Regions from separate parts of the Xenorhabdus bharatensis genome, predicted to be linked through region 2. Evidence: predicted binding sites of a transcription regulator. Region 2 holds the regulator's gene; each other region holds the start of a gene.

Region 1 (8,392 bases), on a different contig from region 2:
AGAAGGCACCTACCATCGGTACGAGCAAGAATGCCACATGTGAAGGCCCGAAACGGTCAGTAATTGCCTGCATATTTGCGATAGCTGTAGGTGTCGCACCCAGCCCGAAACCACAGTGGCCAGCTGACAGTACCGCTGCATCATAATTCTTACCCATGACTCTGTAAGTCACGAATATCGCGTACAATGCCATCACTACCGCCTGTACAGCGAGGATCACCAGCATCGGCAGGGCAAGGGAAGCCAGTTGCCACAATTTGAGACTCATCAATGCCATTGCAAGGAAGAGTGACAAACTGACGTTACCCAATACCGATACAGCACGATCAAATACCCGGTAAAAACCAAGCAGAGATAAGCCATTGCTCAGTATCACCCCGGTAAACAGAACACAGACAAACGTTGGCAAAAAGAGAGTATCTTCCAACACTTTCTCAAGGTAGTTACCGACCAATAAACAAATAGAGATTAATGCGATGGTTTCCAGCATGACCAATGGCGTGATCAGACGGCCGGTATAAGGTTTTTCAAATGCAGATGGAACTTCAGCATCATCATTCTCCAGACCCGGTGTTTTGTCGTTTCTCACCAGCAAGCGAGCAACAGGCCCACCAATCAGGCCTCCGAGAATCAAACCAAATGTCGCACAAGCCATTGCCACTTCAGTCGCATTCTCAAAACCGTAGCGTTCAGTAAATACCTTACCCCATGCTGCACCCGTGCCGTGCCCTCCCGAAAGAGTCACAGATCCTGCCAATAGCCCCATCAATGGGTCAAGGCCGAGCATTTTCGCCAGCGCAATACCGACTGTGTTTTGTACCAACAGCAAGCCGACAACGGCAACAACAAAGATTAAGAGAAGTTTTCCGCCTGCTCTCAGGCTGGCGAGGTTAGCATTCAGGCCAACGGTGGCGAAAAATGCCAACATAAGGGGGTCTTTGAGGGATAGGTCAAAGCTGACTTCCCAGCCCGTAGACTGTTTAACTGCCAGCAGAACAAAAGCAACCAGTAAGCCACCTGCGACTGGCTCTGGAATTGTATACTTTTCAAGAAATGAAATTGACTGTACGAGCTTTCTTCCCAGTAGCAAAACAAGTGTGGCCGCAACGAGCGTGCCATAAATATCCAGATGATACATTTATGTACCCCATCTAATTGTTAAAATTATGTTAATTTAATGCGACGTTATAATCATCCTATAAAAACGCCAAGAGCAGGTAAGGATTGGATTAGAAAAAAAATTCCTAATAAACACAAGTTAAAACATTTAAAAATGTGACGAAATAAGGTTATAAGCCATAGACAAAATTTCACGCAAACGATTGCTTTTATAATTTAGATCAATAAAATGTGTTTTTTTCATTCGAAATTACACTCATGGCCACCTCAACCCGCGAAAATTCAGCACTGGAAACTCTCAAAAAATCAGACAGCGAATTGATTTACCGTCTGGAAGATAAACCTCATCTTCCGCATGCTGTCTTTGCCGCCTTTCAGCATCTACTGGCAATGTTTGTTGCGGTTATCACACCGGCTATGTTGATCTGTCAGGCGCTTGGGCTTCCGGCAGAAGATACCCAACGCATCATCAGTATGTCCCTGTTTGCCTCCGGTCTGGCATCACTGATCCAAATCCGCTCTTGGGGACCTGTTGGTTCTGGTTTACTTTCCATTCAGGGTACCAGCTTTAATTTTGTCACTCCTCTCATCATGGGAGGCTTGTCCCTGAAAAATGGCGGAGCTGATGTGCCGACCATGATGGCTGCCCTGTTTGGCACGTTGATGCTTGCAGCAACGACAGAGATATTGCTTTCCCGTGTACTTCATCTGGCTAAAATGCTCATCACCCCTTTGGTTTCCGGCATTGTTGTGATGATTATTGGCCTGTCACTGATTCAGGTCGGGCTGACTTCTATCGGTGGTGGCTATTCTGCTATTCAGCAAGGTACATTCGGCGCTCCTGAAAATCTTTTTCTGGCAGGAATTGTTCTTGCCATTATCGTACTGCTGAACCGTCAGCGTAATCCCTATCTGCGGGTTGCTTCTCTGGTTATTGCCATGGCAGTAGGGTATCTGGCCGCTTGGTACATGGACATGCTACCCCACTCAGCCACAACAGAAGACAAACCAGTTATTACTGTGCCTGCCCCGCTGTATTACGGGCTTTCTGTTGACTGGCATTTACTCATTCCATTAATCCTGATTTTTATGGTGACATCACTGGAAACGATTGGGGATATTACGGCAACTTCAGATGTTTCTGAGCAGCCTGTCTGCGGCCCGCTATATATGAAGCGTATTAAGGGCGGTGTACTGGCAAATGGCGTCAATTCGATGATTTCTGCCGTATTTAATACATTCCCGAATTCCTGTTTTGGTCAGAATAATGGCGTCATCCAATTAACGGGTGTTGCCAGCCGTTATGTTGGCTACCTTATTGCTTCTATGCTGATCCTGATGGGGCTATTTCCGGCAGTCGCCGGTTTTGTGCAGCATATTCCAGAGCCGGTATTAGGTGGTGCCACGATTGTCATGTTCGGTACGATTGCCGCATCCGGTGTCAGAATTGTTTCCCGGGAACCATTAAATCGCCGTGCCATTATGATCATTGCATTATCACTGGCCATGGGGCTTGGCGTTGCACAACAACCCCTCATTTTACAGTTTGCCCCTGAGTGGATAAGAAATCTGTTTTCTTCCGGTATTGCCGCTGGTGGCCTGACCGCAATTCTGCTTAATCTGATTTTTCCTCAGGAAAAGTAACTTATCGCGTTTCGATCTAAGATTTTTACCTTAGTTTTCACATTGATAGTTATATTATCCCGCGCTAATCGCGGGATTTTTTTTATATTTTGCGTAATCTTTCGCAATATTCTGCCCTAAATGGGAGAATTAAAGGTTTTTCAGCATTGTCTATTGAGTGATGCTCTTTTTTACGGCATAAAAGGATCTTTTTCAGGAAGATGATATTGGGGTGAGATGATGAAGTGGTTAGGGAAAGGCTTTGCTGTTCTGTTGTTATTACTGATTCTGGCAATTATTGCTGTTTATTTTGTTGCTCAGACACATTGGGGAGCAAAGAAAATAAGCAGATGGATTAATAAACAAGGCCATTATCAGATCAATATTGAAAATATCCATCATAGTTGGCTCCAGCCTATGACCTTAATCCTCAATAATGTGAGTCTACATGATAAACAGAGCTCTTTCTCACTCAATGCCAATAGCGTAGATCTGGATTTTAAATGGCAGGCTCCGACAAAATTAACAAATCTGCGTAAGCTGACCTTACAAGATGGGCAACTGATACTTTCAGGTTCCGAGTTTACTCCCGCCTTGAAAGCCGATGTTTTGCAACTGAATAAGATGGATGTTCAGCTAACAACCTCCGGTTCACAGATTCAGGGCAAAAATATTGTCGGCGGTATTACTCCTTGGTCGCCTGACCAAAATACGCCTTTTGGCTCAGGGCAATACCAGTTCAGTGCCAATAACATCAACATAAATGGCCTGTCATTTGATAAGGTCGTCATGCAGGGTCGCTATCAGAATAACAATCTGGTTATCAATTCCTTTGGTGCTGAATTCCTACAGGGTCTGGTCTCTGGGAATGGGCAACAATTAGCTGATGGCAGCTGGAACTTAGATAATATTCTGATCAATGACATACGCTGGCAGTCCCCAATGACGCTGGCTGCCCTGACAGAAAAAACCCGTCATTTGCCCGCGATCCACATTAAAGATCTCAATCTCACTAACGCCAAATTACAGGGAAAAGACTGGTCTGCTGATTATCTTAATACCAGCATCAAAGGTCTGGGATTGGTTAACGGGCAATGGCAGGCAGAGGATGGCCTGATTGACTTTAACGCCATGAATATGACCTTCAACGAAGCTCAGTTCAAAGATATATTAGGCCAGTTCAGTTTTTCCGGTGATATTTTTACCATCGCTAACCTGACGACCCATTATCAGAAAGGCTTATTCAATATTAAAGCGCAGTGGGATCGTCAAAATCGTCAGTTAACTCTCAACGATAGCTCTGTCACCGGTCTGATTTATTCCTTACCTACGGAATGGCGCAACTCTATTAAAAATCCGGCACCTGAATGGATTTCAGCACTGAAGTTAAACAATATCAGTATCAACAATACGCTTCTGATTGATACCAACCCTGATTTTCCATTTCAGCTCACTACATTATCGGGATATGTCGATAATCTGGATATCCTGAAAAATGGTCACTGGGGCTTATGGAATGGGAAAGCCTCAGTGCAGGCCATGAGTGGTACATTCAATAAAGTTGAGGTGGCGCGTCCTTACCTGCAATTACACGCCGCAGATGACAAGGTGATTATTGATAAAATGAACACTTTTTCAGGTGACGGTATACTCCAGTTTAACGGCTTCCTTGAGCAGCTTACTACCCAAAAACCCTTCCAGCTCAGTGTAAAAGGAATGAGTGTGAATTTGGGAATTTTGCCACAATGGGGCTGGATACCACTCAATCTGCATGGCGAGGGCAATTTCTCACTGGCTATCACCGGAAATCTTTCTGCCGATAATATGAAAAGCACAATCAATGGCACATTGACGGCTGAAGATAAGGCTGCCAATAAAGAGTCACAATCCATTAAGCAAGGCGTGATTTCTACTGATAACTGCCCAGCCGGGCAGTCTAACGCAGAACAATCTGGTGAGGCTGGGCAACCGAATGGAGATCAAAACAAAACCTGTGCAACTGTCGTATTGTAGCCATTCCGTATTTGACAGAAGAGCCACATATTTCAGCAATTCAGGTTGTCATAGCTTATGCTGCCGCTGCCCGCTCAGCGGGTAAGACAATATAAGTACCGGTGAATATACTTCCGAGTCCCTGTTCACCGCTTACATGAACTTCCAGTTTTACGCGTGCTTTATTACCACGGGCAAGGCGGGCTAAATCACCGCTCATATTGTTGAGGTCAGCAACAGCACTAGGACGGCCAACGATAGGTTTTTGGTAACGAATATTTGCATCCACCAGAATGATCTCTCCTCCTAGTTGACGTTCCTGCAATAACAGCCAAATCAGACCCCATGCGGTTAATGTCGATTGAGAAAATAGACTGCCCGCAAAAATAGTATGATGAGGGTTTTGGTTTCCCGCTTCCGGCATAGTGGTAATAAAACGCTGCCCCGTATATTGAGTAATACGGACACCCATTTTTTCACTCAGGGGGATATGTTTGTACCATGCCTGCTGCAATTGAGCACACCAGTCCGGACGATGCAGAATATCATCAAGACTCATAATGGGTTTAATCATCAAAAAATGATTAATAGGAGACGAGTTAGCACCGTTAATAATCCCGCGGTTTTGAAACCCCAGCTTATTAAAGAAATCCACCGCATCCTCACGTGCACTGCAAACTATCCGCTTCACACCTTCCTGCCGGGCAACAGACTCCAATGCCATTGCAACCAAAGTGCCCAGCCCTTTTTGCTGTTCATTCGGGTCAACAGCCAGAAAACGGATAGCACCTTCACTGTCCGCATTGATATATAAACGTCCGACAGCGACTGGCCTGCCCTTCTCATCAACCACCATTTGATGATGAGCCATTGAATCATAAGCATCTTTTTCTGAGCCGACAGGCTGATGAAGTGGTTTACGCAGCATCTCCCAACGGAATTGGTAATAAGTTTCCAGCTCTTGTTCGGTTTGAGGTACTCTGAGGTGATACATAGAAACAGCCCCTTCTTTGCGTGTTGTCGTGTGTAGTCGGGGGGCATGCGCTTTTAACATTTATTTTTAATCAGAAAGTCATACTTGTAACCAGAAAGTCACTGGCCCGTCATTTGTCAGACTCACTTTCATGTCCGCAGCAAATTGCCCCATTTCTGTTTTTACACCAGTTGCACGGCACTGTTCAACAAAATAGCAATAAAGTTCATCTGCTTTTTTGGGTTCAGCACCTCGAGAAAAGCTTGGTCTTAAACCTTTTTGGGTGTCCGCAGCCAGAGTGAATTGAGAGATAACCAATAGGCTACCATTGGCTTGTTGGACGTTCAGATTCATTTTCCCATTTTCATCACTGAATACGCGATAACCCATTACCTTTTCACACAGACGCTGTACTTTTTGCTGGTCATCTTCTTTTTCAACTCCCAGAAAAACGAGCAGGCCCTGCTCAATTTCACCGATAGTCTGACTCTCAACAACCACTTTTGCCTGTGTTACGCGTTGAATTAATGCAATCATTTTTCTTATTTATGATCCGTATCGATAGATTAACCTGTAAGGGTGGAGCCTCGCTTGCCAAGATGCCACCCTATTTAGAACTTGTTGAATGTTATACCCTTCGTCTTTCAAGTTGCCTCTTTGTTGGCTACGCTCGCTCACCCCAGTCACATAGTTATCTATGCTCTTGGGGATTCCCTCCCTTGCCGCCGCGATGCAACTCGAAATCCATTGGGTATACATGAAGATCAGAGATTATGTTACAGTGAGGGGTGAAAAGTTGTGTGTCTTAAAATAATCAGGGATAGTATCCCTGCCGCTTACATGAATGGCATTAAGACCGACTCTTTTGGCTGCTTCAATATTTTCCTGTACATCATCAAAAAAAACCGCCTGCTCAGCAGCTACGCCTTCTTTTTCCAGTAAATATTTAAAGATGTCCTGATTCGGTTTACGTATCCCTAGATCCTGAGACAAATATAAGTGATCTGCTGATGTAGTGATTTCAGGGTATTGTTGCGGCCAATACTGAAAATGCAGGTGATTTGTGTTGGATAACACAACAACCCGATGCCCCTGCTCACGCAGTTTATTCATCAACTCAATAACTTCCTGCCTGACACCAACGAAAATCGCATTCCAGCCCTCAGAAAACTGCTCAAAGCTAAGAGAAACCTCCATCTCATCACATAACATTTCAGCAAATTCTGCATCTGTAATTTGACCACATTCGTGCTTTTCAAATGTCTCGCCCAGAGAAAACTTAGGAGCCAGAATTGCAAGTGGTGTCCCGCTCAGGTTACTCCAAACAGCCAGTACCCTTCTAAAATCAATATCAATAATCACGTTACCCATATCGAAAATATACAGCATACTCCCTCCTGACTGAGGTATATCGTTTTGTATTTTTATCATAATGTCATTAAGAAAAAAGGTGAAGAGACAAAAAATAGACAAATTACACTGATTATCAAACCACACAAGAATCAAGCTTAGTTGAAAAATAAGAAACTGAATGAGGTGCGATACTGGCAGGTTATTGAGAGAAGAGTTCGGATTAAGCGGGTCATGAAACTCAGGGTGCCGAAGCACCCTAAGCTGTCAGGAGAAATTAAGCGTCTTTGCTACGGCTTGCGCGGCGACGATCATTCTCAGTCAGATGGCGTTTACGCAGACGAATTGACTCAGGAGTCACTTCTACCAGTTCGTCATCATCAATAAACTCCAGTGCCTGCTCCAGTGTTTTCTTGATATGCGGAGACAAGGTTGTCGCTTCATCAGTACCTGAAGCACGAACGTTGGTCAGCTTTTTACCTGTCAGACAGTTTACTGTCAGGTCATTGGAGCGGGAGTGAATACCGATGATCTGGCCTTCATACACTTCTGTACCGTGGCCAAGGAACAGCTTACCGCGCTCCTGCAAACCATACAGAGCATAAGCAACAGCTTTACCCTGACCGTTGGAAATCAGTACACCATTCTGGCGACGGCCAATTTCACCCGGACGGATGTCATCATAGTGGCTGAATGTTGCATACAGCAGACCAGTACCGGAAGTCATCGTCATGAATTCAGTACGGAAGCCGATCAGACCACGGCTTGGGATAACATAATCCAGACGTACGCGACCTTTGCCATCTGGCAGCATATCACGCATCTCGCCTTTACGTTCACCCAGCGCCTGCATCACATCACCCTGATGCTGCTCTTCGATATCCAGAGTGACCTGCTCAAAAGGTTCCTGCTTACGACCATCAATTTCACGGAAAATAACTTTCGGACGAGAAACGCCCAGCTCGAAGCCTTCACGACGCATGTTCTCAATCAGAACGGAAAGGTGTAATTCACCACGACCGGAAACACGGAAAGCATCTGGATCTTCCGTTTCTTCAACGCGCAGAGCCACGTTATGAACCAGTTCTTTTCTCAGACGATCAAGGATCTGACGGGATGTGACGTATTTACCTTCACGACCACAGAAAGGTGAAGTGTTAACACAGAAGTACATGCTAACGGTAGGCTCATCAACTGCCAGCGCTGGCAGAGCTTCAACCGCATTCACTTCACACAGCGTATCAGAGATGTTCAGATCGCCCAGACCGGTAATCGCGATGATGTCGCCCGCTTCAACCTTATCTGACTCGATACGATCCAGACCCAAATGACTGA
Region 2 (8,392 bases):
TACACGTGAAATAGTGTTTAAAAGAGATTAGTGGGTTACACTAACTTATTATGTAAAACGATGAAAGAGGTTCCCCATGTTTACAGGCATTGTTCAGGGAAAGGCGCCTATAGTTGCTATTGAAGAAAAAACACATTTTCGGACTCATATAGTCAAATTTCCGGCTGAATTATTACCTGATATTGAAACGGGAGCTTCCGTTTCTCATAATGGCTGTTGTCTGACTGTCACAAAAATTGACGGTGATCTGATTAGCTTTGATTTGATGAAAGAGACGCTGCGTCTGACTAATCTTGGTGAGCTTAAGATTGGTGATTTAGTCAACTTGGAAAGAGCAGCAAAATTTGGTGATGAAATTGGTGGGCATTTAATGTCCGGCCATGTGATTACAACAGCTGAAATTGCGAAAATTTTCACTTCAGAAAATAACCATGAAATATGGTTCCGTATTTATGACAAACAATTAATGAAATATATCCTGCATAAAGGATTTGTTGGCATTGATGGAATTAGTCTGACCATTGGAGATGTCGTCAATAATCGTTTTTGTGTTCATTTGATACCGGAAACGTTAGAGCGTACGACATTGGGTAAAAAGCGTATCGGTCATAAAGTGAATATTGAAATTGATCCGCAGACTCAGGCTATTGTAGATACTGTTGAGCGTTTCATGGCTCAGAAAGAGCAAGAAAAAGTATTATCACAATTGGAAGATAATTAAAATATGACAGAAAAAAGCTACAGTTTTCATTTCTGTAGCTTTTTAATGGTATTGCAAATCCATTATAAGCAAAATATTAACGCGGAACTCTTAATCCATTTTCAATTCCACGTGGGCTGAACATAACCTGCCATAACTGGATATCTCTGGCACGAAACGCCCCGGCACAGGCATTCAGATAATAACTGAACATTCGTTTGAAGCGGGGGCTGTAGTTATCAGCTATTTTATCCCAGTTTGTAATAAAACGTTCATACCATGCCATTAGAGTACGATCATAGTCAGCTCCGAAGTTATGCCAGTCTTCCATCACAAATTTCCCGGTGCTTGCTTTAGCAATCATTGAAATTGATGGCAAATGACCATTAGGGAAAATATATTTACCGATCCACGCATCGACATTCACTTTATTCCGATTGGAACCAATGGTGTGAAGTAAGAAAAGGCCATCAGGCTTCAGATTCCTACGTACTACGTCGAAGTAATTAGCATAATTTTTGGAGCCTACATGTTCAAACATGCCGACAGAAACGATTCTGTCAAATTGGAGGTTCAGATCCCGATAATCTTCAAGGATAATTTTCACATCCAGATCTTTACAGCGCTCCTGAGCATACTTTTGTTGCTCCACTGAAATAGTCACCCCAGTGACGGAAACAGAATAATGTTTAGCTGCATAAGCGGCTAATCCTCCCCAACCGCAACCGATATCCAGCAAAGTCATGCCCGGCGATAACTGTAGTTTTTCGCAAATCAGCCGAAGTTTATTAGACTGAGCTTCTTCCAGTGAATTCGTATCTTTCCAGTAACCGCATGAATATTGCATATTGGGATCAAGCATGAGTGTAAATAGGTCATTACCCAAATCGTAATGTTCTTCCCCTACAATCCATGCCCGTTTGGGGGACTGTAAATTAAACAAACGGGAAGTCATGATCATCAAAATGTCCTTAAAATTTTTTGGAATTTTGTGTTCCAGACCCGCCCGTAATATCTTATAAAAGAAAACATCTAAACGCTCACAATCCCACCAGCCATCCATATAGCTTTCGCCTAATCCTAAAGATCCCTGTTTCAATACTCTTTTATAAAAATCAGGGTTTTTGACTTGTATGTCAAAAGGGCGTTCTCCATTAATTTGAATACCGGCTTCCTGAAGCAGGTCATTAGCAATCCTGTGCCACTGGTCAGTGATTTTCTTATTTCCTTCAACGAAAGATGAACTCATATACTCTCCAACATTTATGTGGTGGAATTTTGAGGTACCTCTTTGTTACTGGTTATTTATACTTCCCTGGATTCGTTTTCTTACCGCTGAACTGAATTTTGAAATCCGTAGGGAATATTGAAACTAATCAGAAAATGACTTAAAGGCAGTTATGCCATTCGTCCGTGATATAAAAGAGAGCTTCATTGCTCTTCTAAACCTCAAATTCCGAGCTTTTTAGAATAATGAATCTATATGAGTATATGGGTGAAATAATATTTAAACAATATGCTGGAGGAAGGTCATATCATCATATGACCTTTAGTTTAGAGTATTCTTAGGTATTATATTGTGGAGTAACTAATCAATTTATAATTAGTTGCCAATATCACACTTTCTCTTTTGTAAATAATAACCTATTACCATTGGGATAATGGTTGCTACCATCACTGTTGTCGTTGACAAGAGAGGGCTTTTCATAAACATGGCAACAAGCATGCTGGCCATAAAGCAAAGGCCTAATTGTAAAGCATTTTGCAATGCAGCCGCTTTACCGCTGTCTTTCGGATAAACAGAAAGAGCATTTGCTACAGCGATAGGATAAGAAGCCCCATTCATTGCTGCCATAACACAAAAAGGAATAAGAATAACGATGAAAGAAGGATAGAACCAAGCAGCTAAATAGATAAGTACCATGCTGATGGCATAACCTGCCAATAAGATAGGAAATATAGTTTCACTTTTAACTTTTTCCAACAAAATACGGCAACCATACCCACCGACCATAAATGCCAAAGTTTGTGGAATATAACTTAAACCGATATCTGTTGCGTCATAGCCCATGCTATTTAAAATAGTTGGTGAACCCGTTAACCAGGCAAAAAAGCCTGCGCTACAGGAAGCATAAATCAAAACATTGCCGCTAAAAGCTGATGACTTCAATAAAGTGAAGAAAGAAGCACTATTATTATCTGCGCTGGTATCAATGGGAACACGTTTGTTCGTCAGAAAAAGTGTAGGTATCAGTAGTAACAGCGTTACCGCCATCAAGACAAGAAATATCATTCTCCAGCTGGTGTGTGACAGTAACCATGCGCCTAATAATGGTGCAAGGGCAGGGGAAAGCGCAACTAATGGCATAATCATAGCGAAAACACGTTTTGTGCGCTCAGCATCATATCTGTCGACAACCAGAGCCTGCCAGGAAACGGCAGCAGAGCAAACGCCAACAGCCTGAATAAATCTCAGGACAAGTAATTGAGTTGCATTTGTTATCCAAAGTATACCCAAACAGCTGAGGCAGAACAGGGATAAGCCGATAATCAGAACAGGCTTTCTTCCCAGACGATCAGAAAGTAATCCCCATAAGAGTTGAGCAACGGCAAAACCGCCGAGAAAAATGCTGAGACTTGCACTGATAGCACCTTTTGATGTGTTTAAATCTTTGCTCATGGCATCAAAGGCAGGCAGATACATATCAATGGCTAAGTAACCGAGCATACTCAGGCCGGCAAGATAGAACATAAATGGAAGAGAGTTTTTATTTGTTGTCATTGTGTTAATAAATCGCGTTAGTCAATCGGTGTGGTAATTGATAAAGAAATATGGAGCTTATTTTATATGGCGTGATTTTTGATTGTGAAACGGTATTATTTGTACCATGCTATGAAAAAAATTAAAAGGAAGAAACATGTGGTCTGAATATTCTCTGGAAGTTGTTGATGCGGTGGCAAGAACAGGAAGTTTCAGTGCGGCTGCATCAGAGCTTCACCGTGTGCCTTCTGCCGTCAGTTATACGATAAAGCAACTTGAAGAATGGCTGGCAGTTTCTCTGTTTGAACGCCGTCACCGTGACGTAGAGTTAACTGAAGCGGGAGCCATTTTTGTCAAAGAAGCCCGTTCTGTTATCAAAAAAATGAATCATACCCGGCACCAATGTCAGCAAGTGGCAAACGGGTGGCGCGGTCAACTCAGTATTGCTGTTGATCAGGTTGTTAAACCAGAACGGACACGCCAGCTTATTCTGGATTTCTATCGTCATTTTCCGGATATTGAGTTATTTATCTATCCCGAAGTTTTTAATGGCGTCTGGGATGCGCTGGTGGATGGGCGAGTTGATGTTGCTATTGGTGCAACCCGTGCTTCTCCTGTGGGTGAGCGATACAGTTTCAGGGATATGGGTTTTATGCCGTGGCTGTGTGTTGCCAGCCCTGCGCATGAGCTGGCACTCATAACGGAAAAACTAAATGATGACCAATTGCGGCCTTATGCCAGTTTATGTCTTGAGGATACATCACGTAATCTGCCTAAGCGTGATACATGGGCTTTAGATAATCAGCGACGGTTGGTGGTTCCTGATTGGGAGGCGGGATTGTCATGTTTAATGGAGGGGTTATGTGTGGGAATGGTGCCTAAACACCGGGCCTTGCCGCTTATTCGTCAGAGAAAATTGTGTGTACTTGAACTTGAGCAGCCGTTACCTGATAGCCCGTGCTGCCTGACATGGTCACAGAAAAGCCATTCACCTGCATTAAGCTGGTTGCTTGGATATCTTGGTGATAACACAACGCTTAATGCTGAATGGCTGCAAGAAGACTAACTGTTAGCGGCGATAATCAATAAAAGGACCATCAGCAACAGAACGACGCTCTACAAGACGCGGGTGGACTTCGATGGTTTGAGCATCTTCACGTTTATTGATAATCCTATCAAGTAGCGTGGAGAAAGCCATTTGTCCCAGCCGTTCTTTAGGTTGGTGAATCGTTGTCAGTGCGGGTGTGAAATAGCGGGCATTACGGATATTGTCATAACCAATGATAGAAATATCCTGAGGGACGCGTAAACCCATCTCATCGGCAGCACAAATAGCGCCCATTGCCATCACATCCCCACCACAGAACACCGCAGTAGGGCGATGCTTCTGGTTTAAGATCTTACACATGGCCTGATAACCTGATTCAGGCTCAAAATCTCCCTGAACAATCCACTCATCCCGAATAGTAATATTGGCTTCTTTCAGTGCCTTGATAAAACCCTGATGACGCCCGCCGCCTGTATTTCTGGCTAATGGGCCGGGAATGGAGGCAATATCACGATGCCCACGTTCAATCAAATATCGGCCTGCTAAATAACCGCCGTGGAAGGCATTATCAATAATGGCATCCGTAAAATCCCCTCTGGATTCCCCCCAATCCATGACAACCATAGGAATATTGCGATAATCCTCCAGCATCCCCAGCAACTGTTGAGGATATTCTGAACACATAATTAACAAGCCATCTACACGTTTTTGTGCCAGCATTGCGAGATAAGCTTTTTGTTTGTCGAGGTTGTTATGGGAATTACATAAAATCAATGTATAGCCTTTGCTATAACAACTATTTTCGACAGACTCGATGATTTCAGCAAAATAAGGTGCTTCACTTGAAGTTGCCAATAACCCGATAGATTTTGTGTGGTTGACTTTTAAGCTTCGGGCAACGGCACTGGGAGAATAATTCAGTTCCTTAATGGCAGCCCATACTGCGGCTTTCGTATCTTCGGCGACGAAACGGGTTTTATTAATAACATGGGATACGGTTGTGGTTGAAACACCAGCGCGTTTAGCCACATCTTTAATCGTTGCCATGATAAAAAGGACTCCTGACCTTTTGGTCTAAATTTGTATACCCTTTATCTGGATATAGATCTTTGTTAATCATTTGCCAGTATTATATTTGTATATAGGAAGATAACTGGCAATAATTTAGTGATAAACCGTGAATTTTGTCTGATCTAGCTCAAAAGTGAAAGCAGTAATCGATGCTATAAAGTATATGTATTAAATATCACAGTGCGATTTTTAATCTTTGAGATAAATAACCACTTAAAATTTATGGTGTTGCTGAGTCTTAATTTTCACGATGAGGATGGTTTATGGATACAGATCTGAAATTGGGATTATTGACTGCTTGTAGTGCGTTAGTCATGATTGTTTTTCTGGCGAGTCTCTGTTTGATCGCCTGAGTACGGAAATAACCTTAAGCCCAGAAATAACATAGTGGTGAAACGCCATCTATTTTTCAAGGGGAAGTTTTTCACGCTTCAGCTTCAGACAGCATAACAGTGCGCAGAACCGGAAAAACTTGCCCTTGTATTGTACTGATAGGCTAATTAAGCCAGATTTTCTTCCACAAACTGCCAGTTAACCAGAGCCCAGAAATGCTCCAGATATTGAGGACGGGCATTGCGGTAATCGATGTAATAAGCATGTTCCCATACATCAACGGTCAGAACAGGTTTATCTTCACCAGTCAGTGGAGTTGCTGCATTGGAAGTATTAACGATAGCCAGGCTACCATCAGTTTTCTTGACCAGCCATGTCCAGCCGGAGCCGAAGTTTTTCAGGGCTGAATCAGTAAATTGCTGTTTGAATTCAGCAAAAGAGCCGAAAGCTTTGTTGATGGCTTCTGCAACTTTGCCGGTAGGTTCACCACCACCGTTTGGTGACAGGCTGTGCCAGTAGAAAGTGTGGTTCCATACTTGCGCAGCATTATTGAAGATACCGCCATCAGAAGTCTCGATGATTTCTTCCAGTGTTTTCCCAGCAAACTCTGTACCTTTAATCAGGTTATTCAGATTCACAACATAAGCATTGTGATGTTTGCCGTAATGATATTCCAGAGTTTCTGCTGAGATATGAGGTTCTAAGGCATCTTTAGCATAAGGTAATGCTGGTAATTCAAAAGACATTGCATACTCCTTTTAATATCGGGTTTTTGGCTTTATAAACCATGATTCGTAAAGTATTAATCATGGATAGAGCAAATTTAAGCTTATTATCATGTTGCTATTTTAGTGATTATCTTAACAACTTTTCTGCTAAATAACAGGGAAAAAGATGCGATTTAATAATGAGCTGATGTAGAACTGTTCAGTTTTAATGGATTAAATATTTATAGGGTATGAAAATATCAGTGATTACAATTTGTTGTTCAGAATAAAAATTTGCAGCAGCACGTTCGCTGTAGAAAACCAGCACCAGAAAGTGGTATTCTGAATCAATCTTTTCTGATGCTGATAAACAGCACCTGCGGTTTAAGGAAGTAAAAATGACGACAATTGAGAAAATCGAACGCCAAATTAATGAAAACCCGATTTTGCTGTACATGAAAGGCTCACCAAAGCTGCCAAGCTGTGGTTTCTCTGCTCAGGCTGTTCAGGCTTTATCTGCATGTGGTGAACGTTTTGCTTACGTGGATATCTTGCAAAACCCAGATATCCGTGCTGAATTACCTAAGTATGCTAACTGGCCGACATTCCCTCAACTTTGGGTTGATGGTGAGTTAGTCGGGGGATGTGACATCCTGATGGAAATGTATCAACGCGGTGAACTGCAAACATTGATTAAAGAAACCGCGGATAAATACCGTGAACAAGAAGACAGCCAGTAAGATTTGATAATCATTATTGGTACTAAGAGCCTAATCAAATAGGCTCTTAGTTTATCAGACTTCGTCGTCCGGAGTGGCCAGCGGCCAACCACCTAATCGCTTCCAACGATTAACTAGTTCGCAGAAAAGTAGGCTCGTTCTATCTGTATCATAGAGAGCACTGTGTGCCTGATTACTGTCAAAGGGGATTTCTGCTGTAATGCAGGCTTTTGCCAGAATAGTCTGACCGAGCACCAAACCGCTCAGCGCAGCCGTATCAAACGTAGCAAAAGGATGGAATGGATTACGCTTTAAACGAGCGCGTTCAGCTGCCGCCATAACAAAATTGTGATCAAAACTGGCATTATGAGCAACTATAATGGCACGGTTGCAATTATTCTCTTTCATACCTTTGCGGATCATCTTAAAAATGGCATGCAGCGCAGTATATTCGCTGACAGCTCCCCGTAATGGATTAGTCGGGTCAATACCTGTAAATGCCAGCGCAGCCGGATCAAGATTAGCTCCTTCAAAGGGTTCAATATGGAAATGCAGCGTATCAGCCGGAGCCAGCCAACCTTCGGCATCCATTTTTAAAGTCGTTGCAGCTATCTCAAGTAAAGCATCTGTCCGCGCATTAAACCCAGCGGTTTCTACATCAATAACAACGGGGTAATAACCACGAAAGCGTCCACTGAGCATGTTTTGATCTTTTATATTAGACATCTGATTTTATTCTTAACTTCAGGATAGCGGATATTATGACAAAATTTATTGTGCATTGCAGAAGTAATATCGACCTAGTGGAAACGAAGGGCATGTTAAAGATGCCCTTGTATATGGAGACTTGCATATGGAAAATAATTAATGACCTAATGCGTTACTGGCGCTTTCATTTTCAATGAGTTCGATTTTATAACCATCTGGATCTTCAACAAAAGCGATAACAGTTGTTCCGCCTTTCACTGGCCCAGCTTCACGAATTACATTGCCTCCAGCAAGTTTAATACGTTCACACGTTGCCGCAACATCATCAACACCTAAAGCAATATG
Region 3 (8,392 bases), on a different contig from region 2:
ACAATGACCCAAGAAGAAGCGGGAGGCTCTGAAGGGAAATACTGCTGTAATAAAGATGATATGACCAACTGGTTTTCATGCGATTCAGATCCCTGCTTGATGTAGATACGCAGCATTGTAATATCGCGTAATTCGCCACCAGCCTCTCGGATCACTGAATGCAGATTTTCTAACGCAAGTTTAGTTTGAGCAGGTAATCCTCCCGAAATGGTTTCCTCATCTTTATTAACCCCGACCTGACCAGACAAAAACAGATGTCGGGTTCCTGTTTTAATGACTGCCTGACTGAAACCATATTGAACAGAATTAAATACAGTGTCAGGATTTATCGTTTTTTTAGTCATAGAGATATGCCTTGACAGTTAGAGTAAGAAATCGCAAATAAAACGATAAATCAAAAAGATAAAAACCACATGTAGAAAAAACATTATCTGTGATAACGGAGTGAAAAATAAAGGCTCTGATACATATTCAGAGCCTTATAATTAAAAGTGAAAATTAGATAATTGAACTATTAGCCTAACTGCTTGCGGGCATTACGGAAGATACGCATCCATGGGCCATCTTCTCCCCACTCTTCGGGGTGCCAGGAGTTACTGACTGTACGGAATACCCTCTCAGGGTGCGGCATCATTGCTGTAACTCGGCCATCACGGCTGGTGACAGAGGTAATCCCACCAACAGAACCATTAGGGTTAGCTGGGTAATTTTCTGTCGGCTGGCCATAGTTATCTACAAATCGCAGGGCAATTTGCTGGTGTTTTTCCAATTCAGCCAGACTTTGGCTATTTCTGAATTCCACCTGACCTTCACCGTGAGCCACAGCAATTGGCAGGCGAGAACCCGCCATTCCTTGTAGGAACAAGGATGGACTTTCTGTCACTTCAACCAGACTAAAACGGGCTTCATAACGTTCGGAGTAATTGCGGACAAAACGAGGCCAATATTCTGTACCTGGGATCAATTCATGTAGATTCGAGATCATCTGGCAGCCATTACATACCCCAAGAGATAGGGTATCCGGGCGGGAAAAGAAGTTGGCAAAATCATCACGTACCCGTGAATTAAACAGAATGGATTTAGCCCAGCCTTCACCAGCACCAAGAACATCACCATATGAGAAGCCACCGCAGGCAACCAACGTCTGGAACTGTTCCAAAGTCACTCGCCCGCTCAGCAAATCGCTCATATGGACATCCACAGCTTCAAAACCAGCGCGATGGAATGCTGCTGCCATTTCGACGTGAGAATTCACTCCCTGTTCACGCAACACAGCTACACGTGGGCGTATCTGTTTTGATATGTAACAGGCGGCAATGTCTTCTGCCGGATCAAAGGTTAATTTCACATTCAGGCCCGGATCACTCAAATCCTGTTTTGATTGATGTTCCTGATCAGCACATTCGGGGTTATCACGAAGGCGCTGCATCTGCCAGGTTGTTTCTGCCCACCATAAACGCAAAGTGCTCCGGTTCTGGCGATAAACTTCCATATTATGACTGGAGATGACAAAATCATCTCCCGCTTTGGCTTTACCTAAATAGTGTACGCAATCGCTTAGCCCATAATCAGCCAATAGATTTTCAACTTGTTCCCTGTCAGTTTCACGAACCTGAATCACCGCCCCCAGTTCTTCGCTGAATAAAGCAGCCAGAATATCTTCATCAAAAGCACTGATATTGGCATATAATCCGCAATGACCGGCAAATGCCATTTCTGCCAATGTTACCAACAGACCACCGTCAGAGCGATCGTGATAAGCCAGCAATTTACGTTCCGAAATCAGTTGCTGAATAGCGTTAAAGAAGCCGGCAAGTTGTTCAGTACTGCGAATATCCGCAGTCTTATCGCCAAGTTGACGATAGACCTGAGCCAATGCCGTTCCCCCCAATGCATTTTGTCCCAATCCCAGATCGATCAGAATCAAGGCGTTATCATCATCGGTTGATAATGCGGGCGTAACGGTATAACGCACGTCTTCTACCCGTGCAAATGCAGTAATGACTAGTGAGAGTGGAGATGTCATCTCACGCTCTTCACCCTCTTGTGTCCAACGGGTTTTCATCGACATAGAATCTTTGCCGACAGGGATAGTCAGGCCCAATGCCGGGCATAATTCTTCACCAACTGCTTTCACTGCTTCATATAATCCGGCATCTTCCCCTGCGTGACCTGAGGCTGACATCCAGTTAGCGGACAGTTTCACTCGCTTCAAGTCCTGTACATAAGCTGAGGCGATATTTGTCAGTGCTTCTCCGACAGCCATACGGGCCGAAGCGGAAAAATCCAGCAGAGCAACTGGGGCACGCTCTCCCATCGACATGGCTTCACCATAATAGCTATCCAGACTCGCTGTCGTCACCGCGCAGTCCGCAACCGGGATCTGCCAAGGGCCGACCATCTGATCTCTCGCTACCATACCGGTTATTGAGCGGTCACCAATGGTGATCAGAAAAGTTTTCTCTGCTACTGCGGGTAAATGCAGAACACGTTTAACTGCCTCTGCCAAATCAATACCCTGACGCTCAAGCCCTTTTCCTTTTGCTTTCAGTGAATTCACATTCTTCAGCATCTTTGGTGTCTTACCGAGAAGCACATCCAATGGCATATCAATTGGATGATTATCGAAATGGCTGTCATTCAACAACAGATGACGCTCTTCTGTCGCCTCACCAATCACAGCATACGGCGCACGTTCCCGCTGGCAAATATCTTCGAACAGAGCAAGCTGCTCCGGTGCCACAGCTAATACATAACGTTCCTGAGACTCATTGCACCATACCTGTAATGGACTCATCCCCGGTTCATCATTGAGGATATTACGCAGTTCAAAATGGCCTCCTCGCCCGCCGTCACTGACTAATTCTGGCATCGCATTTGACAGCCCGCCGGCACCAACATCGTGGATGAACAAAATCGGGTTATCACTGCCAAGCTGCCAGCAGCGATCAATCACTTCCTGACAACGGCGCTCCATTTCTGCGTTATCACGCTGCACGGAGGCAAAATCCAGTTCTGCATCAGACTGACCGGATGTCATTGAAGAAGCCGCTCCACCACCAAGGCCGATATTCATGCTTGGGCCACCCAGCACAATCAGTTTGGCACCAACAGTGATCTCCCCTTTCTGGATGTGCTCTTCACGAATATTACCGATACCCCCGGCCAGCATGATCGGTTTATGATAGCCACGTAATTCAGTGCCGTTATGAGATGTCACTTCTTCTTCATACGTTCTGAAATACCCTAATAACGCCGGACGACCGAATTCATTATTGAATGCAGCGCCTCCCAAGGGGCCTTCCAGCATAATATTCAGCGCACTGACAATTCGCTCAGGCTTACCGAATTCTTCTTCCCACGGTTGTTCAAACCCGGGAATTTTCAGGTTAGAGACAGAGAAACCAACTAATCCGGCTTTGGGTTTGGCTCCCCGGCCTGTAGCACCTTCATCACGGATTTCGCCGCCTGAACCTGTTGCCGCTCCCGGCCACGGAGAAATAGCGGTTGGATGATTATGTGTTTCAACTTTCATCAATATATGGGCGGGTTCCTGATGATAATCATACACGCCATTTTCAGGATGAGGGAAAAAACGCCCTGCCTGAGAACCTTCCATCACAGCAGCGTTGTCTTTATAAGCAGAAAAAACATGGTCCGGCGTCTGTTCAAACGTATTTTTAATCATCTTAAACAGAGATTTTTCCTGTTCCTGACCATCAATCACCCAATCCGCATTGAAAATTTTATGGCGGCAATGTTCAGAATTTGCCTGTGCGAACATGTAGAGCTCAACATCAGTCGGGTTACGCTCTAATTTCTGGAAAGCACGAAGCAGATAATCAATTTCATCCGCCGCCAATGCCAGACCCAATTCAGTATTGGCAGCCTCCAATGCTGCACGTCCTGATTGCAGAATATCAACCAGCTTCAATGGTGCAGGCTGTTGGTGAGAAAACAACACTTCCGCCTGTTCAAACTGAGTAAACACGCGTTCCATCATACGATCGTGCAGTAACGTCGACAGCGCCTGCCACTGCATATCATTCATTTCATCGCATTGAATATAATAGGCAATCCCTCTTTCCAGACGGGCAATTTGTTTCAGCCCACAGTTATGAACTATCTCTGTCGCTTTTGAAGACCACGGTGATATCGTACCTGGCCGGGGAGTGACTAAAAATAGTTGACCTTTGGGTTCATGTTCAGCTAAAGAAGGACCATATTTTAATAGCCTGTTTAATTTTTCCTGTTCTTCTGCCGTAAGAGGCGAATTTATTTCCGCGAAATGGACATACTCCGCATAAATTTCTGTCACGGGAAGCTGTTGAGCCTGGCACTGGGAATGGAGCTTAGTAATACGAAACGCTGATAAAGCGGGCGAGCCACGCAGAATTTCCATAGTAATAGGTTCTCTCATCTTAGAAGCAAAGCCTGACTGATGCCTTAGGGGAAACTCCGACATTATAGAGGAATGTTTTCCTCGACGAAACCGTTTGCGTGAGCGTTAATTCATCTATCAACACATATACTGGACTTTTAAAACGGCTCCAATAAAGTTGAAGACTTCAATTTTGTTGTGCAAAATTCCTAAGTACTGGAAATTTAACCATGCTATTATCTGACATTTCATACTGAGCCTAACCGTACTGACGAGAGATAACTATTTGAGCAATATCAAGATAAATTATTTTGTCATCGTCATTATCGCACTCCTCTCTGCCACAATTATTGGTCTCAACATCAGTTGGCCTAATAAACAGCAGGAGCAGATAAACAGGATCTTGGCGCGGGGCGAACTTAGGGTAAGTACCATCAGTTCCCCTCTGATTTCACTTAATGATAAAAATGAACCGGTAGGATTTGATTATGATTTAGCCAAACGATTTGCAGATTATCTGGGTGTCAAGCTAAGCATCAAGTTTCGTTCTAACATTAACCAGCTTTTTGACGACTTAGATAATGACAACGCTGATTTTTTAGCCGCAGGTCTTATCTACAATAAAGAAAGACTTAATCAGACGCGAACTGGCCCGGCCTATTACTCTGTATCTCAACAGTTGGTTTATCGTAAAGGTACGGTACGTCCGCGCTCATTTACAGATCTGGCTGGCTCACTGGTTGTGAGCGCAGGCTCAGCCCATGTCAGTGAGCTGAAACAATTAAAAGAAAAATCTTATCCCGACTTAAGCTGGGAAGAATCATCGCACAGTAATACTCAAGAGCTACTTGAGCAGGTTTCTGAGGGGAGAATTGATTATACCATCAGTGATTCTATCAGCCTTGCCCTGCAACAGCGGATCCACCCTAATCTGGCGATCGCTTTCGATGTCAGTGAAGACAAGCCGTTGACGTGGTATTTAAAACGTAATGATGACTATAGCCTCTATTCAGCCATGCTCGATTTTTTCAACATGCTGACCGAAAACGGTATAACCTCACGGTTGGAAGATAAATACTTCAGCCATATTGGTTCATTCGATTACTTCGATACTATTTCATATATTCGTGCAATCAACAAACTACTGCCAACATATCAGCCTATTTTTGAAAAATACGCAGGTTCTCTGGACTGGCGGTTAGTTGCAGCTATCGCATGGCAGGAATCACACTGGGATCCACTGGCAACCTCACCTACAGGTGTTCGCGGCATGATGATGCTGACCCGTCCGACAGCAGAGTGGGCAGGAATCAAAGACCGCCTTGACCCGGAAGAAAGTGTAAAAGGAGGAATGGAATATTTGCATTACCTGATGGCACGTTTGCCGGATACCATTCCCGAAGATGAGAGAATTTGGTTCGCATTAGCAGCTTATAATATGGGATATGGTCATATTCTTGACGCTCGCAAATTAACAGCCACGCAAAAAGGAGATCCGAACAGCTGGATGGATGTTAAATTGCGAATTCCACTGCTAAGTAAGAAACAATACTATGCCAATACCACATATGGCTATGCACGTGGCTATGAAGCCTATCGCTACGTCGGAAATATTCGTCGTTATTACCAAAGTCTGGAAGGATATCTGAGAGCCAGAAACAACCGTGACAAGACAGAAACTCCTGACACGCAGAATGAGCCGGCAACTGCCAGCAGTGCTCATACTCCAGCAGAAGTTCCCACGTCCTCTCAGGTGATACAATAAACGTTTATCACCCTTCTAGCTGTTGTTTTTTCAGCCGTTTTAATTCCTTATGCTGCTCCCTACGTTGTTTGAAAAATGCACTCAACATAGCGGAGCACTCCTGCGCCAGTACACCGCCAGTAATTTCGATCCGGTGGTTCATTCCGGGATGACGCAGAATATCAATTAAAGATCCGGCTGCCCCCGTTTTCATATCACTTGCACCGTAAACCAACCGCTGTATACGGCTGTGGATCATCGCTCCCGCGCACATGACACATGGCTCTAGAGTGACATACAGTGTTGTCTCCAGCAGGCGATAATTTTGTAATTGAGTGCCTCCTCGCCGTAATGCAATAATTTCTGCATGGGCGGTTGGATCATGATCTGTTATGGGGTGGTTATAACCTTCAGCAATAATTTTATTATCTGCGACCAGCAGTGCTCCTACAGGGATCTCCCCTTTTGCCTGTGCCTGCATTGCCAAATCCATGGCCTGACGCATCCAGTATTCATCACTATATATTTCTGTCACTACATATTCTCTTGCTGGTTATATCCTGTTAATTATACATTTATGTCATTAACACGGATTTATTCAGCCTGAATTTCATCAAAGAACTCATTCAGGAATTGTTCCATGCGCTGCGTTCTTTCCCGGGCCATCTGTTTACCCGTTTCCGTTTGAAAACCCGCTTCTATTTTGAATAGCTTGGTATAGAAATGATCAACTGCATAAGCGCGATCATCATATTCACGCTGCTTTGCCAAAGGATCATTAGCATTATATAAACCTGAACGCATACGCCCTGCTGTATAAAAACAACGGGCAACCCCCATCATGCCTATGGAATCGAGGCGATCAGCATCCTGTACAATTTGAGCTTCCAGTGTCTCCGGCGTCAATCCGGCAGAGAAACTATGCGTCTCAATCGCATGGCTGACCGCAGCAATATCTTCTTCGCTCCAGCCAAGATCTTTTAATATCAGTGTGGCTTTTTCCGCCGCCATACGGGAGGCTAAATGCCGGTTCGGGTCATTTTTCTCAACATTAACGCAATCATGTAATAAAACGGCTGCAAAAACTAACCTCAAATTACCACATTCAGCTTCACAGATTCTCTGGGCATTTCTCCAAACCCGGTACAAATGAGCAACATCATGAGCGCCATCATCACCCTCTATTGCCACAGGTAAAATTTGCTGAGCTAAATCATCAAACGGTGAAAAAGATAACATTGCCAAAACCTCTTAATGGGGAAAAAGGATATCTTAACAAAAGCATTCGGAACATTTTATTAGATTTCAAAAGGAGGATATCGAAGAAAACTTGCCAGATATAATACCCTTTCCTAACATAGCGATGTAGTTGTATTATTGCATAATAATATTTAATTATTTGTTTTAAATCGATTATTTCAAGATAAAAATAGGCAACCTCTATGCTGACAGGGCTAAACCATCTGACACTGGCAGTCTCCAATCTCGAGCGTAGTCTTGATTTTTACATTCATCTGCTTGGATTCACCCCGCATGTCCGCTGGCAAAATGGGGCTTATTTAACTTTGGGAAAACTGTGGCTCTGCCTTTCCTGTGACGAAGCAAAACCAGCACAAGATTATACGCATATCGCCTTTAATATCGAAGCTCAGCATTTTTCTGCTTTCATAGAAAAATTGCTCAGTGCTGGAGTGGAACAATGGAAAGAGAACCGGAGTGAGGGAGATTCAATCTACCTGCTGGATCCAGACGGCCATCAGCTTGAGATCCATGCGGGCTCACTGACAAGCCGCCTTGATGCGCTACGCATAAAGCCTTATGAAGGACTAGAGTGGTATTGAAACTTAATATCCACTGCTTGATTGTTGTCTCCATAAATGAGCAGCAACAAGAGCCTTCCAGGGAGAAAAATCTGCTAGCCATTTCTCTGTTTGCCCAGCATCTACCTTGTTTTCCTGTTTCAGCAAGTACTGGAGATTACGCCTCACAGCAACATCGCCATGCAAAGATCCGTTCAGATAATTCAATCCCCTTAATAGGGTGTAATTAACTGTCCAGATGCCGATTCCCTTAATCGCCAAAAGATTTTTGGTAAGCCGGCTGATTTCTGCTTCATCATTTTCAATGGACAAATTTAGTTCACCAGAATCAATTAGCTGGCAGACACTCAATAGCGCCTTCGCTTTACCCATAGAAAAACCACACTGATACAAATCCTGCTCTGTACACTGCATGACTTCTTTATGCGTCGGATGGCACATTAACCC
Region 4 (8,392 bases), on a different contig from region 2:
CTGAACAGCTATGATCAGGCCCGTTACGATGCTCGTATCGACCAGTTACGTAAGCTGCAACAGCGTTATAGCCAATATAAGAAATGAGGTTCTTTTATATGCAACATGTTATTTTTTATCATAACCCTCGCTGTTCAAAAAGCCGGGAAACGCTGAAATTAGTTCAGGAACTCGGCATTACACCAGAAGTTATTCATTATCTCGATACCCCCCCAACGGCAGAACAACTGGCCGTTTTACTGAAGCAACTGGGGTTCGATGATGCCCGCCAATTAATGCGAACAAAAGAAGAGCGGTATAAAGAACTAGGGCTTGATAATAGTGAACTCACACAAGAAGCCTTACTGCAGGCAATGGCTGATAATCCTAAACTCATAGAACGCCCGATTGTTGTTGCAGGAGATAAAGCTCGTTTAGGGCGGCCACCAGAGCAGGTCAAAGAGATTTTGGAAAATTAACCATTAAAAAAGTGATAGGGAAGCCGACTGTGTACCTCTATCACTTTTTTTCTGATCTGGCGTATTAAAGATCAAGAATATCTTTTACAAATGGGATCGTCAGTTTGCGTTGCGCCACAATAGAAGCGCGGTCAAGCTCATCCAACGTTCTGAACAGCGTCTGCATTTCTCTGTCAAGCCGCTTTAACACAAAACGCCCCACATCTTCAGGTAATTCAAATCCCCGTAACTTAGCTCTCAATTGCAATGCCTGAATTTTTTCATCATCAGACAAAGGCTGCAATTTATAGATCTGACCCCAATCAAGCCGGGATGCCAAATCTGGCAATGTTAAATTAATTTGCCGGGGTGGACGATCTCCTGTGATCAACAGACAGGTTTTGCCAATCTCTACAATTCGGTTATAAAGATTAAAAATAGCCATTTCCCATACCGGATCACCTGCGATACATTCAACATTATCAATACACACCAATGATAAATGTTCCATACCATCAAGAACTTCCGGAACAAAATATGCACGTTTATCGAGTGGCACGTATCCAACAGCCTCTCCTTGCTGGGATAGTTCGGCACAGGCTGCATGAAGCAAATGACTCTTGCCCCCGCCATCGCGGGACCAAAAATAGATATAACTGCCATGTGACTGACTAATAGCCAATTTTATTGCGGCTAATAAAGAAGAATTCTCGCCTGCAAAAAAACTGGCGAATGTTTCATCATCTGGCAAATATAAGGGCAATGAAAGCTGCGCCGGTGTATTCAGAAGCACCTCAAACAGAATGGATAACGAACAGAATTAAGTTTACCATAGAAACCAAGTTTACCACAAAAAACGATAACAAATGAAATGAATACTCAGTTTAAGGTGATAACTGTTGATGACATCCGTTTTTTCATGAAAAAAGTCAAAGAGCTTATAAGAAATTATTTTTTAATTCAAATTATTATTGACATATATTCAATGTGATTTACTTCTTTTTTCAGAACGTTATTTATACTTCTTACCAAAAATACTCTTCGCCAAAAACTACTTTTAAAATCATCATTGACGGTGTCATTAAAAGTATAGTACAAGACTAAAGAAAGCCTGTGGTTATCATATCATCATTTGATGATTAAGGAACTTACCATGAATATAGAAAATATTTTAGCGCGTGTTGTTATACGAGCAAAGGGTACATTTGGAAAAGACTCAGCAACCCATATCTGCTTAGGCACAAAAAATATAGAAGGAATGACGATTGAAGAAAAGAATAATAGAAAAACACTATTTAACTCAGCCTATAAACATTACGAAAATACAAAAAGTATACGTGACAGGCTTAAGAAAAAAGATATCTCTTATTGTCATGCCTATTTTACTATTAATAAATTCAAAAGAAGTCTTACTGGAAATTGTCAAGAGCGGAGCCAATATGTCTTTCATGAATTAATGAAATTTCATTCATTTGAAATTTTTAATTTTTATATAAAAAAAGATAAGAACCCAACCTATATTGCTCTATGTGCGGCTCCTCAGCCTTATGATCATGCTTTTATTATGATACATCATCCCACCACTAAGCAGAAACACCCATTGAGAGAATTAAAAACTCTTCCGCCTGAAGCTTGGATTTGTGACCCGTGGGCCGAGATTATCTGTAAAGGTTCGCAATATCCAGATAACTGGAAGAAAAAAATGGAGGAATGGGAGAGGGATAGTCATTATGTATTATCAACCGATAGCTCACAACTTAAAGAAAATACACCCGATAAATATAACACACTTTTCTCTCCTTTACGTGAGCATGTGTTGAATGCAATATCTTTCAATTACGAATTTCGACTTATTAATGTAGCCTTTATTGATGATAAAGGTAATCTTTATAATATAGTTCATAATAATGATAAATGTGAAACAGTTGCTTATAATATCTCTGAAATGAATAATATGACTTATGCAGAAATGAATAAATATTATAAATAATAATCAACAGAAAAAACAGCAGAGCTAAAAAACAGGAAACTGAAAAGTATTTTTAATTAATAACATTTAATTTATTTTATCAGATTGAGAAATGATCAGAGCACTCGCTTCTTTCAAAACTTCAATAATTTCATCTTTATCTAAATCTCCCTCAATAGAGAGGGAACTACCATCACTTTTAGTGACAGATATTTTTAGATTACGTTCACCACCTAAAATCGCAATTAGTGATTTTCTTAAACCATCAAGATATCTTAAATTATCTTTAATAAAAGTAAGTGTTCGTTTAGCTATATTGAGTGTTTTCACATCTGAGCTTATTGAATTAACTTCTATATTAAATTTTTCAAGCTCTGTATAAAACTCTTTTTCTAATGATTTATCTATATAGAGAGTAATATTATTTATGTTTTCCATTTTATCCCCTACTATTCTTTATCTTTTAGTGTTTATACTTACCAGTATAGTAAAAGATTTTGATAAAAAGATAGCAAATCGATGAGTGAAAATGAGGTAAAATTAGGCAACTATACGAATATCAAGAAAAATTAGTCAGTATTTTTTCCAATAAAAAAATAAGAGAAAGAGTCCGTTGCAAAACTCTTTCTCTTAAAGGAAAGCCAATACAAGTTATTTTATGATTTCACTCGCTTTTTTATCATCATTGAGTGATTCCACAGAAGAATTAATATACGGCTCATCCGGGCGAATGATACTAATTAATTTGAAAATCAGGCTCATACCAATCCCAACTACCGTTGCCAGCGCCATCCCTTTCAGCTCTGCTGCACCAATTTGGATCTTTGCACCACTCACGCCAATAATCAGAATAACAGAAGTCAGGATCAGGTTCTGAGCTTTACTGTAATCTACTTTAGAATCAATCAACACCCGTATACCAGATGCACCGATCACACCATACAACAGCAAGGATACGCCTCCCATTACCGGAACCGGAATGATCTGGATCGCAGCCGCCAGTTTACCGACACAAGAGAGTAAAATCGCCAGAATCGCGGCCCCACCAATCACCCATGTGCTGTATACGCGTGTCAGAGCCATTACACCAATATTTTCACCATAAGTGGTATTCGGTGTTGAACCAAAAAATCCTGAGATAATCGTTGAAAAACCATTAGCAAACATTGAACGATGCAATCCCGGATTTTTCAGCAAATCTTTTTGCACTATATTCGCTGTCACAACTAAATGACCAACATGCTCCGCAATGACAACCAGTGCCGCAGGCAAAATCGTCATAATTGCAAACCACTCAAAACGCGGAGTATAAAAAGTCGGCAATGCAAACCACGGCGCTTCACGCACTGGTGTAAAATCCACGACTCCCATAAAAAAGGATAACGTATAACCCACCAGCACCCCGATCAGGATTGGAATGATCGCCATAAAACCGCGGAACATGACTGAACCCAATATTGTCACAGCCAGTGTCACCATTGAGATGATCAGATTCGTCGTATTAACATCCGTTCCCGCAGCCGGACGTAGCCCGGCCATATCAGCGGCAACCCCTGCCAGCTCCAGACCAATCACGGCAACAATGGCTCCCATTGCCGCAGGAGGAAACATCACATTAAGCCAGCCTCTTCCCGCGATTTTAACAATCAGGGAAACCAGACAGAACAGCAATCCACAGACAATAAACCCGCCCAATGCCAGTTCATACCCTAAAGGCAACAGCAATAATACAGGAGATATAAAGGCAAAACTGGAGCCTAAATAAGCCGGGATCCTTCCTTTACAAATGAACAGATAAAACAGAGTTCCGATACCATTAAACAATAAAATTGTGGCGGGATTAATTTTAAACAGAATGGGAACCAGAACGGTTGCGCCAAACATAGCAAATAAATGTTGCAAACTTAATGGAATGGTCTGCCTTAACGGTGGCCTTTCATCTACCCCAATAGTCCGACGGGTCACTATTTATGTCCTCTTATGTTTTACTAGGAACCAAAAAAAAGCCGACTTTTCAGCCGGCTAAAAATATTATTTTGTACCAAATATCTTATCGCCTGCATCCCCCAGGCCAGGAACAATATACCCATGTTCATTAAGGCGCTCATCAATTGATGCAGTATATAATTCAACATCAGGATGTGCTTTTTCCAAAGCGGCAACCCCTTCTGGCGCTGCAACCAGAACCAAAACCTTAATAACAGGGCATCCTGCTTTTTTCAGCAAGTCAATGGTGGCAATCATAGAGCCACCTGTTGCCAGCATCGGATCAACAATCAACGCCATACGCTCATTGATATCAGAAACCAGTTTCTGAAAATAAGGTACAGGTTCAAAGGTTTTTTCATCACGATAAACACCAACAACACTGATGCGGGCACTCGGAATATTTTCCAGAACACCATCCATCATTCCCAGACCTGCACGCAGGATAGGCACTACAGTAATTTTCTTCCCTTTAATCTGGTCTATTTCTACCGGACCACACCATCCCTCGATGGTCACTTTCTCAGTTTCTAAATCAGCAGTTGCTTCATATGTCAGAAGACTTCCCACCTCTGAAGCCAGTTCACGAAAGCGCTTAGTGCTTATATCATGATCACGCATCAGGCCCAGTTTATGTTTAACGAGTGGGTGTTTAACCTCAACGATCTTCATGGGTTTCTCCTACTGTATATAGCCGGCAGATAAAAAAATCGCGGGATTATACCTCCTTTTTGCTATCAGACAACTATCAATATATTGATTTTTAGCAACTACAAGTCATTTTTTTCTCTTTTTTATCCACAATAAACCTGCATAAAGCTATCGCAAACGTTTGCCTTGGCTGTTAGAATTATTCCGTTCTGTTTTATTCATTCAAATGCAACCGCCTGGGAGCTACGCAGTGACCAACAAAACCTCTCTTAGCTATAAAGACGCTGGTGTCGATATTGATGCTGGTAATGCCTTAGTCAATCGTATCAAAAGTGTAGTGAAACAGACCCGACGCCCTGAAGTGATGGGGGGATTGGGTGGCTTCGGCGCATTATGTTCTCTGCCACAAAAATATCGTGAGCCTGTTTTAGTTTCCGGCACAGATGGTGTGGGGACTAAATTGCGTCTGGCCATGGATCTGAAACGCCACGATACAATCGGCATTGATTTGGTCGCCATGTGCGTCAACGATCTAGTGGTTCAGGGGGCTGAACCTCTGTTCTTCCTTGATTACTATGCAACGGGTAAATTAGATGTTGATACCGCATCGAGCGTTATAACTGGCATCGCGGAAGGCTGCAAACAAGCAGGCTGTGCGCTGGTCGGCGGAGAAACAGCTGAAATGCCGGGTATGTATCAAGGTGAAGATTACGATGTTGCTGGCTTCTGTGTCGGTGTGGTTGAAAAATCAGAAATCATTGACGGCAGTAAAGTTCAGGTTGGAGATTCACTCATAGCACTGGCATCCAGCGGGCCACACTCCAATGGTTATTCACTGATCCGTAAAATCCTTGAAGTGAGCCAGACTAATACCGAGACAACTGAGCTGGAAGGTAAAACATTGGCTGATCATCTTCTCGCTCCAACCCGTATTTACGTTAAACCACTGCTTGAACTGATTGAAAAATTTGAAATTCATGCAATTTCCCATCTTACAGGTGGTGGTTTCTGGGAGAATATTCCCCGCGTTCTGCCTGAAAATATGCAGGCAAAAATCGATGCCACCAGCTGGCAATGGCCTGCTATTTTTACATGGCTGCAACAAGCCGGCAATGTCAGCGACCATGAAATGTACCGTACATTTAACTGCGGCGTCGGCATGATAATTGCCCTGCCTCAGTCTCAGGCAGCACAGGCAATTGAATGGCTGAATCAAGCGGGCGAAAACGCGTGGCAAATCGGTAGCATCACTGAATCTGATCATAGCGGGCAACAAGTTACGATCAGTGAATAAAAGCCATTTAATAGAAAGTGATCCAATGAAGACGATGAAAAAAATTGCGGTCTTAATTTCTGGTAATGGCAGTAATCTGCAATCCATCATTGATGCCTGCCAGCAAAACCGGATTAATGGTCAGATCTGCGCTGTATTCAGCAATAAAGCTGACGCTTATGGTCTGCAACGCGCTGAAGAATCAGCTATTCCAGCCCATTTTCTTAATCCAAAAGAATATTCTGGTCGCACAGATTATGACTCAGCACTGCTTACGGCTATTGATCAATATCAGCCCGATTTAGTCGTTTTAGCGGGTTATATGAGGATTCTGTCATCCGGCTTTGTACAGCATTATCGAGGGCGACTGCTCAATATTCACCCTTCCCTGCTACCGAAATATCCCGGTTTGCATACTCATCGTAAGGCGATAGAAAACGGCGATCAGGAACACGGTACTTCTGTCCATTTTGTTACCGAGGAGCTTGATGGTGGCCCTGTTATCTTACAGGCCAAAGTACCCATTTTTGCAGAAGACCAAGAAGAGGAAGTTATTCGACGCGTACAAACTCAGGAGCATAATATTTACCCGCTGGTTATTGGCTGGTTTCTGGAAGGGCGTTTAAGCATGGGCAACAATACCGCCATTCTGGATGGAAAAGTACTTTCTCCACAAGGATACGCTTCAGACTAATCGATATAATTAATTCCACACTTTATTATTAGTTCCAAAACTACAGCATTGTGTTAAGGTTAGTTAATTAAGCTAAACTTAATCATATTAAGGTAAAAATAATTAGCCGGACACCTTGCTGTACTTTATTACTTCATAATATTCTCTTTTATAAAAATCAGAACTAAATCATCCTACATTAAAAACACTGAGGTATCTCATGTCCAGTGGTTCCGAAAACCCACCTGTAAACCTACGTCCACTTGAGCGGGAAGATCTCCCTTTCGTCCACCAGCTTGATAATAATGCCAGTGTCATGCGCTACTGGTTTGAAGAACCTTATGAGGCTTTCGTTGAATTATGCGATCTCTATGACAAACATATCCATGACCAAAGTGAACGCCGTTTTATTATTGAGAGTATGAATTCCAAAGTCGGTCTGGTGGAACTAGTGGAAATTGATTATGTCCACCGTCGGGCTGAGTTTCAGCTCATTATTGCGCCGGCTTATCAGGGGCAAGGCTATGCAACGGAAGCAGTTAAACTTGCGATGGAGTACGCATTTTCAGTACTAAACCTCTATAAACTCTATTTAATCGTTGATAAAGAAAACGAAAAAGCAATTCATATATACAATAAACTGGGGTTTTATACAGAAGGAGAACTTATTGATGAGTTCTTTGTAAATGGCTCTTATCATACGGCTATCCGAATGTGTACTTTCCAGCATCACTATTTTGCTAACAAAATTCGGCATTCCCAGAGTAAAAAGCAGCACTGTTAACCAATGGACCCAATGGAGTAGTAATGTCCCACGACCGCCTCTATACAGAAAAAGAACTCAGCTGGCTCTCTTTCAATGAACGTGTGCTTCAGGAAGCGGCTGACAAAAGTAATCCACTTATTGAAAGAATGAGGTTTTTAGGGATCTACTCCAATAATCTGGATGAGTTTTATAAAGTCCGTTTTGCTGATGTAAAACGTCGCATTCTGATCAGTGAAGAAGCCCGTGGCTCTGCAACGGGTGCCCGGCAATTATTAAAAAAAATTCAGGCGAAAGTTGCCAAAATCGATCAGGAGTTTGATGAACTCTATAACGATTTGCTGTTGGAAATGGCGCGCAATCAGATTTTCCTCATTAATGAACGGCAGATATCCCCTAATCAGCAAATCTGGCTACGGCAGTATTTCCGCCAGCATTTACGTCCACACATTACGCCTATCGTTATCAATCCGGAAACTAATCTGGTTGAATTTTTAAAAGATGATTACACCTATTTAGCGGTGGAAATTATCCGTGGGCAGGAAACCAAATACGCGTTGCTGGAAATTCCTTCCGATAAAGTTCCCCGTTTCGTTAATTTGCCGCCTGAAATGCCCAAAAGGCGCAAATCAATGATCCT

Evidence for each region. The regulator PurR, encoded in region 2, represses purine synthesis genes. The targets are predictions, from matches to a motif close to CANGCAAACGTTTGCNTG.
Region 1: a site for PurR is predicted at 1,312-1,329, ahead of AAC855_RS12845 (nucleobase:cation symporter-2 family protein). Genes of this name have one in related genera too.
Region 3: a site for PurR is predicted at 4,486-4,503, ahead of purL (phosphoribosylformylglycinamidine synthase). Genes of this name have one in related genera too.
Region 4: a site for PurR is predicted at 5,214-5,231, ahead of purM (phosphoribosylformylglycinamidine cyclo-ligase). Genes of this name have one in related genera too.

What each region holds. Positions count from the first base shown of each region.
Region 1 is NZ_JBBMXG010000012.1:66,481-74,872, forward strand. It holds gene gltS (sodium/glutamate symporter) at 1-1,138, opposite strand, end outside; gene AAC855_RS12845 (nucleobase:cation symporter-2 family protein) at 1,378-2,763, shown strand; gene AAC855_RS12850 (AsmA family protein) at 2,980-4,755, shown strand; gene fabY (fatty acid biosynthesis protein FabY) at 4,811-5,728, opposite strand; gene dtd (D-aminoacyl-tRNA deacylase) at 5,807-6,244, opposite strand; gene yihX (glucose-1-phosphatase) at 6,479-7,096, opposite strand; gene typA (ribosome-dependent GTPase TypA) at 7,335-8,392, opposite strand, start outside.
Region 2 is NZ_JBBMXG010000005.1:80,535-88,926, forward strand. It holds gene AAC855_RS06610 (riboflavin synthase subunit alpha) at 77-721, shown strand; gene cfa (cyclopropane fatty acyl phospholipid synthase) at 798-1,949, opposite strand; gene punC (purine nucleoside transporter PunC) at 2,304-3,482, opposite strand; gene punR (DNA-binding transcriptional activator PunR) at 3,619-4,527, shown strand; gene purR (HTH-type transcriptional repressor PurR) at 4,531-5,556, opposite strand; gene sodB (superoxide dismutase [Fe]) at 6,081-6,659, opposite strand; gene AAC855_RS06640 (Grx4 family monothiol glutaredoxin) at 7,019-7,360, shown strand; gene rnt (ribonuclease T) at 7,415-8,065, opposite strand; gene gloA (lactoylglutathione lyase) at 8,204-8,392, opposite strand, start outside.
Region 3 is NZ_JBBMXG010000001.1:396,524-404,915, forward strand. It holds gene AAC855_RS01630 (RidA family protein) at 1-344, opposite strand, end outside; gene purL (phosphoribosylformylglycinamidine synthase) at 515-4,402, opposite strand; gene mltF (membrane-bound lytic murein transglycosylase MltF) at 4,668-6,146, shown strand; gene tadA (tRNA adenosine(34) deaminase TadA) at 6,154-6,660, opposite strand; gene AAC855_RS01650 (HD domain-containing protein) at 6,720-7,364, opposite strand; gene fos (fosfomycin resistance glutathione transferase) at 7,568-7,966, shown strand; gene AAC855_RS01660 (DNA-3-methyladenine glycosylase family protein) at 7,970-8,392, opposite strand, start outside.
Region 4 is NZ_JBBMXG010000004.1:169,834-178,225, forward strand. It holds gene bepA (beta-barrel assembly-enhancing protease) at 1-87, shown strand, start outside; gene arsC (arsenate reductase (glutaredoxin)) at 99-458, shown strand; gene hda (DnaA inactivator Hda) at 523-1,230, opposite strand; gene AAC855_RS05670 (hypothetical protein) at 1,591-2,427, shown strand; gene AAC855_RS05675 (hypothetical protein) at 2,494-2,844, opposite strand; gene uraA (uracil permease) at 3,058-4,371, opposite strand; gene upp (uracil phosphoribosyltransferase) at 4,438-5,064, opposite strand; gene purM (phosphoribosylformylglycinamidine cyclo-ligase) at 5,294-6,337, shown strand; gene purN (phosphoribosylglycinamide formyltransferase) at 6,372-7,010, shown strand; gene speG (spermidine N1-acetyltransferase) at 7,210-7,773, shown strand; gene ppk1 (polyphosphate kinase 1) at 7,797-8,392, shown strand, end outside.